One region of the Pseudoxanthobacter sp. M-2 genome, then DNA from elsewhere that is predicted to be linked to it. Evidence: riboswitches for the same ligand, from Rfam matches in the RefSeq annotation. Region 1 holds a riboswitch; each other region holds the start of a gene.
The links. Region 1 has a riboswitch for thiamine pyrophosphate ahead of thiB (thiamine ABC transporter substrate binding subunit). Riboswitches for the same ligand answer to the same signal wherever they lie in the genome.

Region 1 (5,746 bases):
CGACCCGACATCCGAGCTCTGAAGGAGCGTTCATGTCCCGACATCTGTTCCCGCCTCTGCAGTATCCGACGGTGCCGGCCGGTTCGGCGCACTATCCGGTCCACCGGATCTTCTGCGTCGGGCGCAACTACGCAGAGCACGCCGCCGAGATGGGCGTCGAGGTCGATCGCGAGGCGCCGTTCTACTTCCTGAAGGATGCGCAGGCGCTCGTGCAGAGCGGCGCCACGATCGCCTATCCGCCGGGCACCGGGAACTTCCACTACGAGATGGAGCTCGTGCTGGCGATCGGGGCGCCCGTCTTCCGGGCTTCGCCGGAGGCGGCGACCGCCGCCATCTGGGGCTACGGCTGCGGCCTCGACATGACCCGGCGCGACCTGCAGCTCGCCGCCCGCGCCAAGCAGCGCCCGTGGGATCTCGGCAAGAACGTCGAGCAGTCCGCGGTGATCTCATCGCTGGTGCCGGCGGCCGAGGTCGGCACCATCGGGCCGCAGCGCATCTGGCTCAGCGTCAACGGCGTCGTGAAGCAGGACGCCCACCTGTCCGACCTCGTGTGGTCGACGGTCGAGCTCGTCGCCCACCTGTCGCGCTTCTACCACCTGGCGCCGGGCGACCTGATCTATACCGGTACGCCGGCAGGGGTCGGCGCCGTCGTAGCTGGCGATGTCATCCACGGGGGCATCGACGGCCTGCCGCCGATCGAGCTGAGGGTAGGACCGGCCGAATGATCTTCCACGGCTATTTCCGTTCGTCCGCCGCCTGGCGGTGCCGCATTGCGTTCAATCTCAAGGGCGTGGCGATCGAGGACCATCGCTTCGTCCACCTGCGGCGGGTCGAGCAGCGTGCGCCGGACTATCTGGCGCTCAGTCCGCAAGGCCTGGTGCCGGCGCTCGAGCTCGATGACGGCACCACCCTCATCCAGTCGCTGGCGATCATCGAGTGGCTGGAGGAGACGCACCCGGCGCCGCCGCTGCTTCCCGCCGATCCCGAGCACCGGGCGCTGGTCAGAGGATTCGCCCAGGTCATCGCCTGCGACATCCATCCGCTGCAGAACCTGCGGGTGCTGAAATATCTGCGTGAGGAGCTCGGCCAGACACAGGCCGGGCTCGATGCCTGGTGTGCGCGTTGGCTCGGCGACGGGCTCGCCGCCTGCGAGGCGCTCGTCGTGCGGAGCGGCGGCGACGGGCGGTTCTGCTTCGGCGACAGGCCGGGCCTCGCCGACGTCTGCCTGGTGCCGCAAATGGCCTCGGCCGACCGCTTCGGCGTCGACACCTCGGCCATGCCGCGGCTGCGGGCGGTGGCCGCCGCCTGTGCCGAGATCCCCGCCTTCGCCGACGCCGCTCCGGCGCGCCAGCCGGACGCCGAGCCCTGAGGCCGTGGCACCGGGAGCGCTCGAACCTCCCGTCGCTGCCCTTCGCGCTTGCGAGCCTTCACCGTTCGCGGACCCCGCGTCGGTCTCCATCCGGACGTCGGTCCCACCCTTGCGGCCCACCCCCTTCGTCGTCTAACGTCCCACTCGTCTCACGGGGTGCCCGTTCCCACGGGCTGAGAGGCGGCTTCAAGCCGTAAACCCGTCGAACCTGATCCGGGTCGTGCCGGCGGAGGGATCGAGATGACGGCCTTTGCGCCTTCAATCGAATGCTACCCCCTTGCTCGTTCTCAGTCCGACGGCGCTCGCCCGCGCCGCTGGATGGCCGCGTCCCGGTTTCCCGCTCCCCGCGCACCGGATGCCGCTCTATGAACCAGCCCGACAAGAACCAGCCGGACCGCTCCCGCACGCCCAGCCTTCGCCGCTCGGTCGCGACCGCCCTCACCGCCGCGCTCGCCCTCGGTGCCTTCGCGGCCGGCCCGGCGGCGGCCCAGGACAAGCCCGTCCTCACCGTCTACACCTATGACGGCTTCCCCTCGAAATATGGCCCCGGCGGCACCATCAAGGAGCGCTTCGAGGCGGAGTGCGACTGCACCCTCGAGTGGGTCACGGCCGACGACGGCGGCACGCTGCTCGCCCGCCTGAAGCTCGAGGGCGACGCCACCCAGGCCGACGTCGTGCTCGGCCTCGACACCAACCTGATGGGCGAGGCGGAGGCGAGCGGGATGTTCGCCCCGCACGGCATCACGCCGACCGGCCTCACCATCCCGGTCGAGTGGACGAGCGAGACCTTCCTGCCCTTCGACTGGGGCTGGTTCGCCTTCGTCTACAACGAAAAGAAGCTTCCCAACCCGCCGAAGAGCCTCGCCGAGCTCGTCGACGGCGAGGGCGGTCCGACGCTGCTCATCCAGGACCCGCGCACCTCCACTCCCGGCCTCGGGCTGCTGCTCTGGCTGCAGGAGGTCTATGGCGACAAGTCCGGCGAGGCGTGGGCGAAGCTGAAGCCGAAGATCGTCACCGTGACGAAGGGCTGGTCGGAAGCCTACGGCATGTTCATCGAGGGCGAGGCCGACATGGTGCTGAGCTACCAGAGCTCGCCCGCCTACCACGTCATCGCCGAGAACCAGGAAGGCTTCCACGCGGCGATCTTCCCCGAGGGCCACTACGTGCAGATCGAGGTCGCCGGCATCACCAAGGCGACCGACGATCCCGAACTTGCGAAGAAATTCATGGCCTTCATGATCTCCGACGGCTTCCAGTCGGCGATCCCGACCGGCAACTGGATGTATCCGGCGGCGCTGCCGGAGAGCGAACTGCCGCCGGCGTTTGCGGCGCTGCCGAAGCCGGGGAAGAGCTTCCTGCTCGATCCGAAGGTGGTGCAGGAGAACCGCCGCGCCTGGATCGACGCGTGGCTCGCCGCCTACGGCAACTGACCTCCCGGTGAGAGCCCTTACGCTCGCGCCGTCGGCGCTCGCCGGCGGCGCGGCGCTCGCCCTCGTCGGCGGCGTCGTCGCGATCGCCGCGGTCGGCCTCGTTTCGGCCGCCGGCACCCTGCCGGCGGTGCCGTGGGCCTATGTGCGCGGCATCCTCGCCTTCACCGTGCTGCAGGCGACGCTTTCGACGGCGATCTCGCTCATCCTCGGCGCTAGCCTCGCGCTGGCGCTCGCTCGCCGGCCGGCGTTTCCCTGTCGCGGTGCCGTGCTGGCGCTGCTCGACCTCGCCTTTGTGCTGCCGCCGGTGGTGGTGATCTTCGGCGTCGTCGCCGTCTACGGCAATGCCGGCTACGTCCGCGAGATCAGCGACGCCATCGGCCTTTCCACCGGCCGCTGGCTCTACGGCCTGCCGGGCATCCTCATCGCCCACGCCGTCTTCAACGCGCCGTTCTGCGCCCGCGTCTTCCTCGCGGCGCTGGAGGCGGTGCCCGGTGAGCACTTCCGCCTTGCCGAGCAGCTCGGCATGAAGCCCGGCGCGATCTTCCGGCTGATCGACCGGCCGATCCTGCTTCGCGAGGCGCCCGGCGCCGGCGGCCTCGTCTTCCTGCTCTGCTTCACGAGCTTCCCGATCGTTCTGGCCCTCGGCGGCGGCCCCGGCGCGGCGACGCTCGAGGTCGCGATCTACGAGGCGATCATGTCGGAGGCCGATTTCGGCCGCGCGGCGGTGCTGGCGAGCGTTCAGATCCTCTGCTGCCTGGCGCTGATCGGCGTCGCCGCGGCGCTCGAGCGGCGGCCGGCGGAAGGCGGGGAGGGCGGCTGGCGGCAGCCGCGGCCGGACCGCGCCGCCGCCCTGCCGCGCGCGATCGACACCCTCGCCGGCCTCGCCGGTCTCGCCGTCGTCGCGGTGCCGGTTGCCGCCGTCGCCATCTCCGGCGTGCCGGCGCTGCCGCGGCTCCTCGATCGCGAGGTGCTCGACGCCGCCGTGACGAGCGCCGTCATCGCGCTGCCGGCGGCCGTGCTCGCCTCGGCGCTGGCGCTGTCGCTCGCCGCCTTCTCCCGCCACCTGAAGCTCGACCGCGCCGCGCCGCGCTGGGCCATGCTGCCGCGCCTCGCCGCCTTCGCCATCCTGCTAGTGCCGCCGATCGCGCTCGCCGCCGGCCTGTTCGTCGCAGCCCGCGCCGTCACCAACCCGTTCGCGCTGGGTGCGCCGCTGATCGTGCTCGTCAACGGCCTGATCGCGCTGCCCTTCGTGCTGCGACGGGTGGAGCCGCCGCTGATGCTCGCCGGCGAACGCTGGGGGCGGCTTGCCGACGGCCTCGGCATCGGCGGCCTCGCGCGCCTTCGCATCGTCGACGCGCCGCTGCTGCGGGCGCCGCTCGCGGCGGGCTTCGCCACCGCGCTGGCGCTCTCCTTCGGCGATCTCGGCGTCGCCGCCTTCTTCGGCTCCGGCCGGCTCGTCACGCTGCCGGTGCTGCTCTACCAGCGCCTCGGCAGCTACCGCCTGGACGAGGCGGCCGCCATCGCGCTTCTCATCGGCGTCGTCACGTTCGCCGCCTTCCTGCTCGCCCGCCGGCTCGGCGGAGGTCCCGATGCTGATCGTCTCTGAACTTGCGGTCGAGATGGCGGGTTTCTCCGCCCGCTACGACCTCACCGTGCCGCGCGGCGCGCTCTGCGCCGTCGTCGGCCCCTCCGGCGGCGGCAAGACGACGCTCTTGCACGCCATCGCCGGCTTCGTTCGCCCCGCCTCCGGCACGCTCACCTTCGACGGCCGCGATCTCCTGCCCCTCGGGCCGGCCGAGCGGCCGCTGACGCTGGTCTTCCAGGAGCACAACCTCTTCCCGCACCTCACCGCCGCCGACAATGTCGGCCTCGGTATCCATCCAGGCCTGCGGCTGACGGCCCCCGACCGGGCGCGCGTCGATGCTGGCCTCGCCCGCGTCGGCCTCGAAGGCCTCGGCCCACGTCGGCCGAACCAGCTCTCCGGCGGCCAGCGCCAGCGCGTCGCGCTCGCCCGCGCGCTGGTGCGCGACCGGCCGCTGCTGCTGCTGGACGAGCCGTTCTCCGCCCTTGACCAGGACCTCCGCCGCGAGATGATCGCGCTGGTCGACGACGTCCGCCGCGAACGCGGTCTCACCGTCGTCATGTCGATCCACACGCCGGAGGACGCCGCCGCGGTCGCCGACATGATCGTCGAGGTGCGCGACGGCCGCGTCGACAGCCTCGCGCCGCCGCGCTCCTGAGGGGGCGGGCGCCGGCGACTGTGACGCCGGAGGCCGTGTCGCCGCCCCGTCTTGTCGACACGCGCGGCGAGGCGTAGACAGGGTTCCGCTGCCGTGTACGACCGCGCCGATGCGCCGCCGGTAGCCCCGCCCTCCGCGGCACGCCGGCCGAGCGCCGCTGCCCGCCCCCGACCGGACCTTTCCGCCTTGCTCGAACCGACCACGCTCGCCATCGTCACCGTCGGCCTCGGGCTCGGCGGCATCGTCAAGGGCGTCACCGGCATGGGCCTGCCGCTGATCGGCGTGACGCTGCTCGCCACCTTCATCGGCGTGCCGCACGCCATCGCCATCCTGGTGGTGCCGACCCTCGTCACGAACGCCTGGCAGCTGTGGTCCTACCGGCACGCCTGCGAGCGCGGGCAGATGCGCTTCCTCGTGCCGATGCTCGGCCTCGGCGCCATCGGCATCGGCTTCGGCACCTGGCTGCTGGTCGAGATCGACGAGACGCTCTTGTCGCTCGGCCTCGCCTTCATGCTGCTCGCCTACGTGGCACTGCGCCTGACGAGCCCGAACTTCCGCATCGCGCCGGGCCTCGGCCTCATGCTGTCGGCCCCCGTCGGCTTCGCCGCCGGCGTGCTGCAGGGGGCGACCGGCATCTCGGCGCCGATCGGCGTCACCTTCATCCACGCCATGCGCTTCGCGCGGGCCGCGCACGTCTTCGCCGTCTC
Region 2 (5,746 bases), 170 kb from region 1:
GGTTGGTCTTCAGGTCCCAGTCCCACAGGGAATCGTTGGCGCCGCGGATCGCCAGGGCATAGCGCTCCTCGCTGTCGCGGAGCGCCCGGTCCGCCCGCCGGCGCTCGTCGGCCGTCTGCACGAAGGTGTTGAACCAGCGGGACAGCTCGGCGATCTCGTCCTGGCCGTTCACCGGCACCGGCCGCAGCGCCGCCGGATCGCCCGCCTGGAAGCGCTTGAAGCGCTCGGTCAGCTGCTTCAGCGGCGTCACCACCGTCTGCGACAGCGCGAACCCGACGGCGGCGACGAAGGCGAGGCAGATCAGCAGCGCCACCGAGGTGGCGAGCGCAATGCCGGCCGTCTCCGCCCGGATCGTCCGCTGCGGCACCAGCGCCAGCACCCACCAGCCGGTCTGGTTCGAGCGCACCGCCGTCACCAGCGTCTCGACGCCGTCGATCGTCATCTCGGTGGCCGCCGGCGGATCGGCGAGGGCGGCGATGAGGTCCTCCGGCACCGTCGTGCCGATGCGCTCGGCGTGCGGGTGGTAGACGATGCGCCGGCTGCCATCGACAACCATCAGATGCGAGCCGACCCCGAGGCTCGACACCACGAACTGCCGGTAGAGCGCGTCGACGTCGAAGTTGACCAGCACCGAGGCGACCGCCCGCCGTGTCACCGTCTCGCGGTCGGTGCGCCAGATGCCGCGGCCGGCGGTGATCACCAGCCTGTCGGGCGAGCGCGGGTTGAGGTTCTCGACGATGCCGAACCAGTGCGTCCGCTCGCCCGCGCTCGCGAGAGCCGACAGGATCTCGCCGCGGCGGTCGCTGTCGGGCGGGGCGGAATCGAGGGTGCCGCCAACGTGGTAGTAGGTGCCGTTGGCGGCGAGCACGTCGATCGACACGAGCCCGCGGATGTAGAGGTAGTTGCTGAGGATGTAGCCGACCTTCGCCTGCGTCGCGAGGCGGGTGTAGGCGTCGGTCTCGATGCGCTCCTGCGACACCGCGTCGACGATGTCGTCGACGCTGACGATGCTGCCGATCAGCGATTCCACCTGTTCGAGCTGCAGGTCGAGATAGTCCCGCTCCGCCTCGAGCAGCGCCACCGAATAGCGTGCCGCCAGCCGGTCCACCACGGTCTGCGACACCTCGAACGAGGTCAGCCCGAGCACCAGCAGCGGCAGCACGCCGAGAACGGCGATGTAGGCGACGAACTTGACGAGCAGGCTCGCGTGCCGCCGCCGCCGCGGCGCCGCCCCCTCGGGTCCCGCCATTGCGGAGCCGGAAGCCGCGGTCGGTTCGGACGAGGGCGCCGGGTCCTGTCCCGAGCCGGATGCGCGGTCGCGGGCCGGGTCTCCCGCCTGAACTCTCACCGGATGGGCGGCCGGGTCCTGGACCGGATCCTGGCTCATGGCCCCCCGGTCGGCGTCGGTGCCGCGTTGATGGTCTCCGCATCGACGACGATGACGTCGATCATCGTCACCGCCGGCACGCTCTCGCCGCGCAGCAGGCTGAGGGCGTAGGCGACGCCGGTGTGGCCCTGCAGGTCGGCCTGCTGATCCACCGTCGCCTGCAGCTCGCCGGTAGCGATCGCCTGGCGCGCCTCATCCAGGGCGTCGAAGCCGGCGACGCGCACGTCGAAGCGGCCCGCGTCGCGCAGGTAGCGGCTGGCGCCGAGCGCCATCATGTCGTTGGCGGCGAAGACGAGCGTGATCTCCGGGTGGGCTGTCATCACCCGCTTGGTGACGTCGTAGGCCTCGTCGATCTTCCAGTTCGCGCTTTCAGAGGCGGCGATGGGCACGCCCGCCTCCTCGAAGCCGCGCACGGCGCCCCGCCGCCGCGCCTCGGCATTGTCGGCGCCGCGGATGCCCTCGAGCACGAAGGCGGCCGGTGGCCGGTCCGGCGAGGCGGCCGCGTCCGCCACCAGGCGGCGGGTGGCGAGCAGGGCGCCGGCCTCGTTGTCGACGCTGACGAACGGCACGTCGACGAGGCCGGAGCGGGCGAGGAAGTCGGGGTCGAGGCGGTTGTCGATGTTGACGACGGGGATGCCGGCCTCGCGGGCGCGTTTCACCGCCGGGATCAGCCGCACCGAATCGCCCGGGGCGATGACGATCGCGGAGACGTTGTCGGCGACGAGCTCGTCGACGATCGCCACCTGCTGCTCGATCGAGGTCTCCTGGGCGCCGGTGCGCACGAGCAGCTCGGCCCCGAACTCGTCCGCCGCCCGCCGCGCCCCCTGCTCCATCTTCAGGAAGAACGGATTGGTCAGCGTCTTCATGACGAGGGCGACGCGCGGCACGACCATCGCCGCGTCGCTTGCCGCCTCGCTGCTCGCCGCCGTCTGCGCCGGGGGCGTCGCCTCCTCGCAGGCGGCGAGCGCGAGCAGCAGCGCGGCGGCGGTGATCGCCCGGCGCGCAGTGCCGCCGAGGACGCCAGACACAGTCGAGATGGCGCCCGCGAGCGTCATGGCCGTGGCCCCCGGCAGGCCGTGGCGATGGGGGTCGCGGCCTGCTTCCTCGATGCATCCGGTCACGCGGGTGGCGACACCCGCGCATGAACGTCCGGATACGGGGCCTACTCTAAGCGCGCCGGCGTGGTCCTACCAACCGGAATCGCCGGACTTTGGCGCCACGCGCGGGTTCAACTCACCCGCGCCCGCGCCTCGAGGTCCGCCGGCGTGACGGCGGCGAGCGTATCCAGCAACCGCACGGCGAAGCTGCCGGGGCCGCTCGCGCCATCGGCAGCGATCTCGCCGGCGACGCCGAGCAGCACCATGCCGGCGGTCGCCGCCTCGAAGGCCGGCAAACCGGCACCGAGGAAGGCGCCGATCAGCGCGGTGGCGGCACAGCCCGTGCCCGTGACGCCGGCGAGCATCGGCGTGCCGTTGGCGATGCGGACGAGCCGGGTGCCGTCGGAGACCACGTCGACCGCGCCGGAGGCGACCACCGCCGCCCCCGAGCGCACGGCAAGCCGCCCGCAGGCCTCCACTGCGGCGTCCGCCTCGTCGGCGGCATCGACGCCGCGCCCGGTCGCCGCGCTCCCTGCGGCCGCCAGGATCTCCGAGGCGTTGCCGCGCACGACCGCCGGCCGTTCCAGGAGCAGCGTAGCCACCGCCTCGCGACGGAACGCAGTGGCGCCGCCGCCCACGGGATCGAGGATCCACGGCTTGCCGACGGCGTTGGCCGCGCTGGTGGCGGCGAGCATACCGTTCAGCCACGGCTGCGAGATCGTGCCGATGTTGATGACGAGGGCGCTCGCGATCGCCGCGAACTCGCCCGCCTCCTCCTCGGCGTGGATCATCGCCGGCGCCGCGCCGGCGGCGAGCAGCACATTCGCCGTCCAGCCCATCACCACGTAGTTGGTGATGTTGTGAACGAGCGGCCGTGCCGCGCGCATCTGCGCGAGGGCCTCGCCGGGCGAAACGGAAAGCGTCGTCATCCTCGTGTCTCCTCCTCGCGTCCGGGGGCGGGGAGGGCGGCCGCGTCACCGGAAGCTCCGGCCGCGGCACATCGCCGTTCCCTTCGCCGGTACGACCCGGATCAGGTTCGATGGGTGTGATCTCAGCCGCGTGCGCGGCACCCCAAGGCAGGGCGGATGATACACGGGATCGCGGGGAGGGGAAGCGGGGGGAGGGGTGGCAGTCCGCCACCAAGGCCGCGGCGAGGCGGGGCGGCGAGGCGGGGCGGCGAGGCGGATGAGGCGCACCTGTCCCTCCCCTGCCAGGGGGAGGGACAGACCGCGAAGCGGTCAGGGTGGGGCCTGTGAATCCGAATTCAGGTTCGCGTTGGGATTGACAGGCCCCCCCCTGCCGCGCCTGCGGCGCGGCTGTCCTCCCCCCTGGCAGGGGGAGGACGCAACCACCCCCTCACCGTTCCCCCGCCGCCCGGTACGCCGCCGGCGACACCCCCGCCCGGCGGGCGAAGAAGCGGGAGAAGTAGGCCGGGTCGGTGAAGCCGAGCGAATAGGCGACCTCGGCCACCGTCATCGAGGTGTAGACGAGGCTGCGCTTCGCCTCGAGCAGCACGCGGGCGTGCAGCACCTCCTGGGCGGAGCGGCCGGCGACGCGGCGGCAGACGGCGTTGAGGCGGCCCTCGCTCAGCGCCAGTTCTGACGCCAGCGCGCCGATGCGCGGCTGCGTGCGGAAGCGTTCCTCGACCAGCCGCCGATAGCGATCGAACAGCGCGGCATCGGCATTCGCGAGGTCGGTGCCCACGGCGCCGGCCGCCCCGGCTGCGTCGCTGCCGCCGTGCGGCCCGGCCTCGACGGCGCGGGCGACGGCGACCAGCGCCAGCGATACCCGCGCCAGGATCGCCGCCCGGCTGCCGGCGCGCGGAAAGCGCACCTCGCGCTCGATGGCGGCGAAGGCCGCCAGCGTCTCGGCCGCCTCCTCGCCGCAGAGCGCCACCTGGGCGGCGTGGCTCGCCGCGCCGGCGAGGCCGGGGTCGCCGAAGGCGGCGAGCGCCGCTGCGAGCCCCTCGGCCGACAGCGTCACCACCCAGCCCTCGGTGCCGGGCTCGAAGGCGAAGCCGTGCACCACCACCGGCGGGGTCGAGATCAGCATCGGCGCGGTGAGCGTCAGCCGACGGCCCTCGAGGTCCATGACGCCGCCGCCCGCCGCCACCGCCATCACCTGGTGGAGGTCGCGGTGGCGGTGCGGGCGGATCGTCCAGTCGTGCAGGGAGGCCCGCGCCCGGATCGTCTCGACGTGCAGGAAGCCGACCTCGCGCTCCTCGTCCGTCTCGCCATAGAGCCGGTAGCGCGGAATCTCGCCGTGGCGCCGGCTGGCCAAGGGGCGCATCCTCCGCTAGGCGGACGCGGCCCGGCGCGCGGCCGGGGGCGGTGGGGCGGCCGGTTGGAACGCCAGCGGCGATCCCGTGTTGTGCAGGGGTTCGCCCGGTCGCATCGGACCGTTCCGGGCGACGCGGTGAGAGGCGAGCTTCGGGCTCGGAAGCAACGTCCGATCGACCGGTGCCCAACCGATCGGCAGGCGCTTCCGCCCGGACGCAGGGGGGCGATCGTCGATGATCTCGAAATGGCGCTTCATGGCGCTGCGACTCGGCCGGCGCCTGTGGGTGCGCGCCGGCTTCTTCGCCGTGCTCGGCGTGGCCACCGCCTTGCTCGCGATCGTCGCCGAGCGCTTCATCCCGTGGGAGCTGCCGGGCAAGATCGGCGCCGACGCGGTCGACAGCATCCTCAACATCCTCGCCTCGAGCATGCTCGCGGTCACCACCTTCTCGCTGACGGTGATGGTGGCAGCCTACAGCGCCGCGACCTCCAACGTCACGCCGCGCGCCACCCGGCTCGTCATGCAGGACGTCACGACGCAGAACGTGCTGGCGACCTTCCTCGGCACCTTCCTGTTCAGTCTCGTCGGCATCATCGCGCTCTCCACCGGCGTCTATGGCGACCGCGGGCGCGTCGTGCTGTTCGTCGTCGTGCTCGGCGTGATCGTCGTCATCGTCGTCGCGCTGCTGCGCTGGATCGACCACCTGTCGCGCCTCGGCCGCGTCGGCGAGACCACCGACCGCGTCGAGAAGGCGACGGCAGCGGCCCTTGCAGGCCGAATAGAGACCCCATGCCTCGGCGGCCGGCCATGGCTCGCCTCGCCGCTAGTGCCGCCCGACGGCGCCGTCGCTGTCGAATCGGAGACCGTCGGCTACGTGCAGCACGTCGATATCGGCGGCCTCTCGGCGCTCGCCGAGGAACACGACTTCACCGTCTATCTCGCGGCACCGCCCGGCGCTTTCGTCCACGACGGCAAGCCGCTCGCC
Region 3 (5,746 bases), on a different contig from region 1:
ATGATGTCGCCGACGAGGTAGATCGTCTCGGCATCATGATGGCGCAGGAAGTCGAGCAGCAGGTGCGCCTGGCAGCCTCGTGTCCCCAAATGCACGTCGGACAGGAAGATGGTGCGGCACAGACGCGTGGGAGCGTCGTCGCTCATGGCTGGAACCTTGCTCGCGCCGGCCGACCTGGCAGCCGCCGCCACCGGAGGGCAGATTCGGCGGAACGAGCGGTCCGGAACAACTTCGCCGGCGCGCTCGGCCGCCGAGAGACACGATTCCGATTTCAGGATTGTGACGAGGTTCCCGGCTGTCAGGCGGGCCAGTGCGCATGGAAGTGGTGCACGGGGCCGTGGCCGCGGCCGATCGTCAGCCGGTCCGCCGCGGCGATGGCGGCGGCGATGAAGCGCTTGCCCTCGCCCACGGCCTCCTCCAGGGCGGCGCCCTTGGCGAGCCCGGCCGTGATCGCCGAGGACAGGGTGCAGCCGGTGCCGTGGGTGTTGCGGGTCGCGATCCGCGGCGCCCGGAACCAGACCGGATCGCGGCCCGACTGAACGAGCACGTCGGCCGATTCGTCGCCCGTGGCGTGGCCGCCCTTGACCAGCACGGCCGCCGGCCCGAGATCGAGGAGCGCCGTCCCCTGCGCCACCATCTCGGCCTCGTCAACCGCCGGCGAACGCCCAAGCAGCCGGGCGGCCTCGAAGAGGTTCGGGGTGATCAGCAGCGCCATCGGGAAGAGCCGCCGCGTCAGCACCGCCACCGCCGCGTCGGCGATCAGCGGGTCGCCCGAGGCTGCCACCATCACCGGGTCGAGGACGATGGGCGGCCCGGCCCAGGCCTCCAGCCCGCTGGCCACCGCCTCGATGACCGCCGGTTGCGACAGCATGCCGATCTTCACCGCCGCGACGGCGAGGTCCGAGAAGACCGAATCCATCTGCGCGCGAACGAACGCCGGCGGGATCTCCTGGATCGCCTGCACGCCGGTGGTGTTCTGGGCCACCAGCGCGGTGACGACGGTGGCGCCATAGACACCGAGGGCAGAGAAGGTCTTGAGGTCGGCCTGCAGGCCGGCGCCCGCCGTCGGGTCGGTGCCGGCGATGGAGAGCGCGATCGGCGTCGTCGGAACAGTCATGCGGAGGCCTCGGCACGGGCAGCATCGACGGCGCGGCGGAGCGCTCTCGTGGCAGCTGCAGGATCGGGTGCGGCACAGACTGCGGAGATGACGGCGACACCGTCCATCCCCGCGGCGATGACGGCGCCGGCATTTTCCGCGGTGATGCCGGAGATGGCGCCGACGGGCATCGCCCTCACGCGCCGGCGGACGGTCGCGGCGATCTCGGCAATGCCGGCGACGCCGATCGGCGGCGGTGCGTCCGCCTTGCTGCCGGTGGCGAAGGCGCACTGGCCGCAGACATAGTCGAGGAGGTCGAGTTCGGCCGCCTCTGCCTCGGCGACGGAGTTCAGGCTGAGGCCGAGGATGGCGTCGGGACCGAGCAGCCGGCGCGCGTCGGCGACGGCCATGTCGTCCTGGCCGACATGCGCACCGTCGGCGCCGGCGGCGAGCGCCACGTCGATGCGATCATTGACGACGAGCGGCACGCCCGAGCCCGCCAGCACGGCGAGGAGCGCCCGCGTCGTCTCGACCATTTCGCCGGTGGATGCGTGCTTGTCGCGGTACTGCAGGAGGGTGGCGCCGCCCGCCACCGCGGCGCGGGCGATGTCGGTCAGCGGCCGACCGTTCGAGGCCGACGGGTCCAGGACAATGTAGACCGAGTGGTCGACGCTGCGGCGCGCGCGAGCCCCGGCCGGCAGAGGCGAACCACCCGGACCAGCGGTTCTCGACAGTGTCTGTGCGAGGTGAGCAGCCATCCCATTCCCTCCGCCGGAATGACCCGGTTCAGGTTCGAGGGGTTGGTCGCGCACGACCTCTCAGCCCGGACGGGCACCCCCATGAGGAGGCGGCACCGTAGCCGCGGCGGCAGGCGGATGTCAAAGCGCTGAACCAGGGCCAACGCCCCCGATGCGACCCGCGTCGACCTCTACGGCGGCGGCACGTGCGAGAGCTTGTCGGGGTTGCGGACGACGTGGATGGCGGTGATCAGGCCGTCCTCGATCTCGAAGGCGGTGGTCTGCAGGGTGCCGTCCGCGTGGCGCGTTACATAGCCCGGCAGGCCGTTGATCCGCGCCTCGCGGACGACGCCCGGTCCGAGCGGCGCGCGGGCGAGCCGGCTGAAGAAGCGCGCCACCGCCTCGCGGCCGACGAGCGGATCCTTCACCGCCGAGGCGCGCCCTCCACCATCGGCGGTGAGCACGACGGAGGCGGCCAGCACCTGCGAGAGCGCCGATGCGTCGCCGCTGTCGGCGGCCGCGCGGAAGGCGCGCGCGATGCGCTCGCTCTCTTCCGTCGGCACGGGGAAACGCGGCCGCTCGGAGCGGACATTGCGGCGGGCGCGGGTCGCGAGCTGGCGGCAGGTCGCCGGCGATCGTCCCAGCGTCGCGGCAATCTCGTCGAAGCTCGCATCGAAGATGTCGTGCAGCAGGAAGGCGGCACGCTCCAGCGGCGACAGCCGCTCGAGCGCCAGCATCAGCGCGACCGACAGGTCGAGGGCTGCATCCTCCGCGTCTCCGCCGCCGAAGGCATCGGCCTCGAGCACGGGCTCGGGCAGCCACGAGCCGACATAGGTCTCCCGCCGCGCCCGCGCCGACTTCAGCCGGTCGAGGCAGAGCCGGGTGACGACGCGCGACAGGAAGGCGCCGGCATCGTCCACCGCGGCCCGGTCGGCTCCGTGCCAGCGGAGGAACGCGTCCTGGACGACGTCCTCGGCATCGGCGACCGAGCCCAGCATGCGGTAGGCAAGGCCGCGCAGCCGGCGCCGGTGCGGCTCGAAGCCATCCGCCGGCGCCGACGACGGGGGCAACGTGGCGTTCACGCCGCACTGCGCTCCTCGACCGGATGCACGGCACGAACGCCGACGTTGAGCCGGTTCCAGCCGTTGATCGCGACGATCAGCATGGACAGGCGAACGATCTCGGCCTCCGAGAAGTGGCGGGTGAGCTCGTCGTAGACATCATCGGGCACGCCTGACTCCGGGAGACGCGTCAGCGCCTCGGTCCACGCCAGCGCCGCGCGCTCGCTGTCGCTGAAGAGCGGCGATTCCCGCCAGGCGCTGAGGAGATAGAGCCGCTGCTCGCTCTCACCGTGCTTGCGTGCATCGCGGGCGTGCATATCGAGGCAGAACGCACAGCCGTTCAGCTGCGAGGCCCGCATCTTCACGAGCTCCATCAGCGATGTCGGGAGGCCGCTCGCCCGGACATAGGTCTCGAGGCCCATCATGGCCTTGATGGCGTCGGGGGCGGATTTGAACAGGTCGATACGGGGGGTCATCGTCGTCCTCTCGTTGCCCGGATGAGCCCGGGTTCGGAGACAGGACGAGACAGACCGACGAGGTGTGACACCGATCCGCAAAAATGTTGCCGACCGTCCACGTCGGCGCGGCCGCGGGTCGCGGCCGACCTCAGACCATGCCGACGGGCAGCAACCACCCATCAGCCTCGTCGATCAGTAATATTCCTCTTCCGAAGTGCCGCGGTAGAGGTTCATGATAGTGTTGCGCGTCCCGACCGAGCCAGCGAGCGTCTCGGTGCCGTGCCAGCTCTTCTTGCCCTTGCGATTGTTGACCGCAAAGGCGTATCCGGTGTTCGGCAGGAACTCGAACTTCTTGAACTTCTTCAGCGAGCGGCGCGTCAGCTTGGCGATGAGCGAGCCGTCTTCCTCATAGAGAACGGTGCCGATGTCGCGCTGGCTCTCGTCAGGCGGCAGATAGATCTGCATCGTGACGATCTTCTCGAGACCGTCGGTGTGCGGCTTGATGCGGTAGCCCTCGGTGTCACGCAGGAGCGTGCAGCGCGGCCAGGCCTGGATGTCGCCGACCTTCGCAGGCGTCGTGTCGAAGCGCAGCGCGATGTCGGTGGCGAGCTTGCGGAAGACCGCCTGCTTCAGCTCCGGCGAGGTCAGGATTTCCGTCATCTCGCGCCAGAACTGCTTCAGTCCCGGCGGCAGGGTGTCGAGGGCCTCGCGCGACAGGAAGAAGCGGTCGCGCGTGCTCTCGCCGTTCGGCCGGCGCCAACGCTCGATGTTGATGGGCGAGTAGACCGACTTCTCCGGCAGGCTCGCGAGGATGTCGCGGTAGAAGTCGGCGGGGAACAGCTCCCGCGCGTAGAAATACGAGAACGGGTGGTCGCTCGATTCCGCCTTGTCGACGGCCGCCACCATGTGGGCGATGACCCGGCGCTGGCGCTCGGTGAGCGAGCGGGGCATCGGCACGACGACGGACGAGGACGCGGCGGCGGCGTTCATGGCAGGGGACGGCATCGGATCGGCTCCGGGTCTGTGGGCGTTGCGCTCGTCCAGCCACTGGAAGTCCGCGGCCCGGACGATCCGCCTTTCCTCTCTTTTGCGCGCGTCGGGGGGTGGATGGCAAGAGTCCGCAACAGATGCGAGTGAAAATCAGAAGCGCCTCTTTCCCCACCCCTCCCCGGACGGGCCTTGCCTCTTGCTCCTTGGGCGGGCTTCCGGTTCAGTCCGATCGATTGCAGCGGCCCCGCTCCGGGGCGTGCCGGAGTTGCCCATGAAGCCCTTCTTCATTCTGGTCAAATGCCAGCTCGGCAAGGCCTACGACGTCGCCAACCGCATCGCCGACGCCGAGATCGCCTCCGAGGTCTACTCGACGGCCGGCGACTACGACCTGCTGGTGAAGATCTATGTCGAGGAGACCGCCGACATCGGCCACTTCATCGCCGAGAAGGTCCACACCATCGACGGCATCCAGGACACCAAGACGATCGTGACGTTCAAGGCGTTCTGAATGGCTCCGGGACGTCACCCGTCCGCGAGAGGCAAAAGCGTAGCGTGCCTGATCGGGAGCGAGCAGGCCGTGATGAAGCGTGTGACGGCGGCCTTGGCTCCTGTCACATTGCCGTTCACCGCGACAAGGACGCCGGCTGCTTCACTTGATATTTCCACATGGACAGATCGTTTCGCATCATGAATGTCATCGATCATGTGCAAGGCGAACGCCATACTCTCAGAGACAAACACAAACGTGTCAGCACTTGGTCGGCGTAATCTGGCGTCACTCCCCACGTCGTAGCCGCCGTCCGTCTTCATGGTGAAGTTGTATTTCTTTCCAGGAGATGCATTAATCGATTTTCCCTTGTAAACAAAGGAAAACGACAGAACACCAGAAGATGTGCATGTTCCCAGAATATATGCACTGGTTGATAGCACCCCACGCAACGACGCCTTCTGGCTCCCAGCGCTGCCGTCTTTTTCGACCGAGGTGGTCCAATCGCCACGTGCAATGCCAGTCGAGAGCATTACCAAGATTAGGATACACACTGGCAATCGCATGCTTCCCCTCCGCCGCAGCGAGCTGAATACCAACCCGTAGCGCAACCTACAGTCGCGTCAAGCCGGAGAAGATGAAGGGCAGATGCGACGCGGGTTGGCTCACCGCGGCACCGCCCTTTCACCCGGCGATTACCGCCATCGCCTCCACCTCGTAGACCGCACCCGGGATCGCCAGCGCGGGCACGGCGACGGTTGTGCTGGCGGGCGGGTTGGCGAGGTTGACGTAGCGGTCGCGCACGGCGCGGTAGGTGGCGAGGTCGCCGGCGATGTCGACGAGGTAGTTGTTGAGCTTGACGACGTCGGTGAAGCTCGCCCCCACCGCCTCGAGCGCGCGCTTGACGTTTTCGAAGG

Region 2: it holds a riboswitch for thiamine pyrophosphate, as region 1 does, so the genes downstream of both, thiM (hydroxyethylthiazole kinase) here and thiB (thiamine ABC transporter substrate binding subunit) in region 1, are expected to answer to the same signal.
Region 3: it holds a riboswitch for thiamine pyrophosphate, as region 1 does, so the genes downstream of both, thiE (thiamine phosphate synthase) here and thiB (thiamine ABC transporter substrate binding subunit) in region 1, are expected to answer to the same signal.

What each region holds. Positions count from the first base shown of each region.
Region 1 covers NZ_JAWDIR010000022.1:386,277-392,022, reverse strand. Annotated here, with positions in the region: gene RUR49_RS13480 (maleylpyruvate isomerase family mycothiol-dependent enzyme) at 1-22, shown strand, start outside; gene RUR49_RS13475 (fumarylacetoacetate hydrolase family protein) at 33-725, shown strand; gene maiA (maleylacetoacetate isomerase) at 722-1,369, shown strand; TPP riboswitch at 1,512-1,622, shown strand; gene thiB (thiamine ABC transporter substrate binding subunit) at 1,735-2,799, shown strand; gene RUR49_RS13460 (ABC transporter permease subunit) at 2,807-4,405, shown strand; gene thiQ (thiamine ABC transporter ATP-binding protein) at 4,389-5,039, shown strand; gene RUR49_RS13450 (sulfite exporter TauE/SafE family protein) at 5,226-5,746, shown strand, end outside.
Region 2 covers NZ_JAWDIR010000022.1:218,998-224,743, reverse strand. Annotated here, with positions in the region: gene RUR49_RS12775 (EAL domain-containing protein) at 1-1,249, opposite strand, end outside; gene RUR49_RS12770 (substrate-binding domain-containing protein) at 1,384-2,442, opposite strand; gene thiM (hydroxyethylthiazole kinase) at 2,616-3,413, opposite strand; TPP riboswitch at 3,474-3,568, opposite strand; gene RUR49_RS12760 (helix-turn-helix domain-containing protein) at 3,841-4,764, opposite strand; gene RUR49_RS12755 (DUF2254 domain-containing protein) at 4,997-5,746, shown strand, end outside.
Region 3 covers NZ_JAWDIR010000011.1:803,768-809,513, reverse strand. Annotated here, with positions in the region: gene RUR49_RS08775 (UDP-2,3-diacylglucosamine diphosphatase) at 1-146, opposite strand, end outside; gene thiD (bifunctional hydroxymethylpyrimidine kinase/phosphomethylpyrimidine kinase) at 299-1,117, opposite strand; gene thiE (thiamine phosphate synthase) at 1,114-1,854, opposite strand; TPP riboswitch at 1,843-1,945, opposite strand; gene RUR49_RS08760 (sigma-70 family RNA polymerase sigma factor) at 2,025-2,915, opposite strand; gene RUR49_RS08755 (carboxymuconolactone decarboxylase family protein) at 2,912-3,370, opposite strand; gene RUR49_RS08750 (hypothetical protein) at 3,545-4,357, opposite strand; gene RUR49_RS08745 (Lrp/AsnC ligand binding domain-containing protein) at 4,614-4,850, shown strand; gene RUR49_RS08740 (hypothetical protein) at 4,865-5,395, opposite strand; gene RUR49_RS08735 (Rid family hydrolase) at 5,514-5,746, opposite strand, start outside.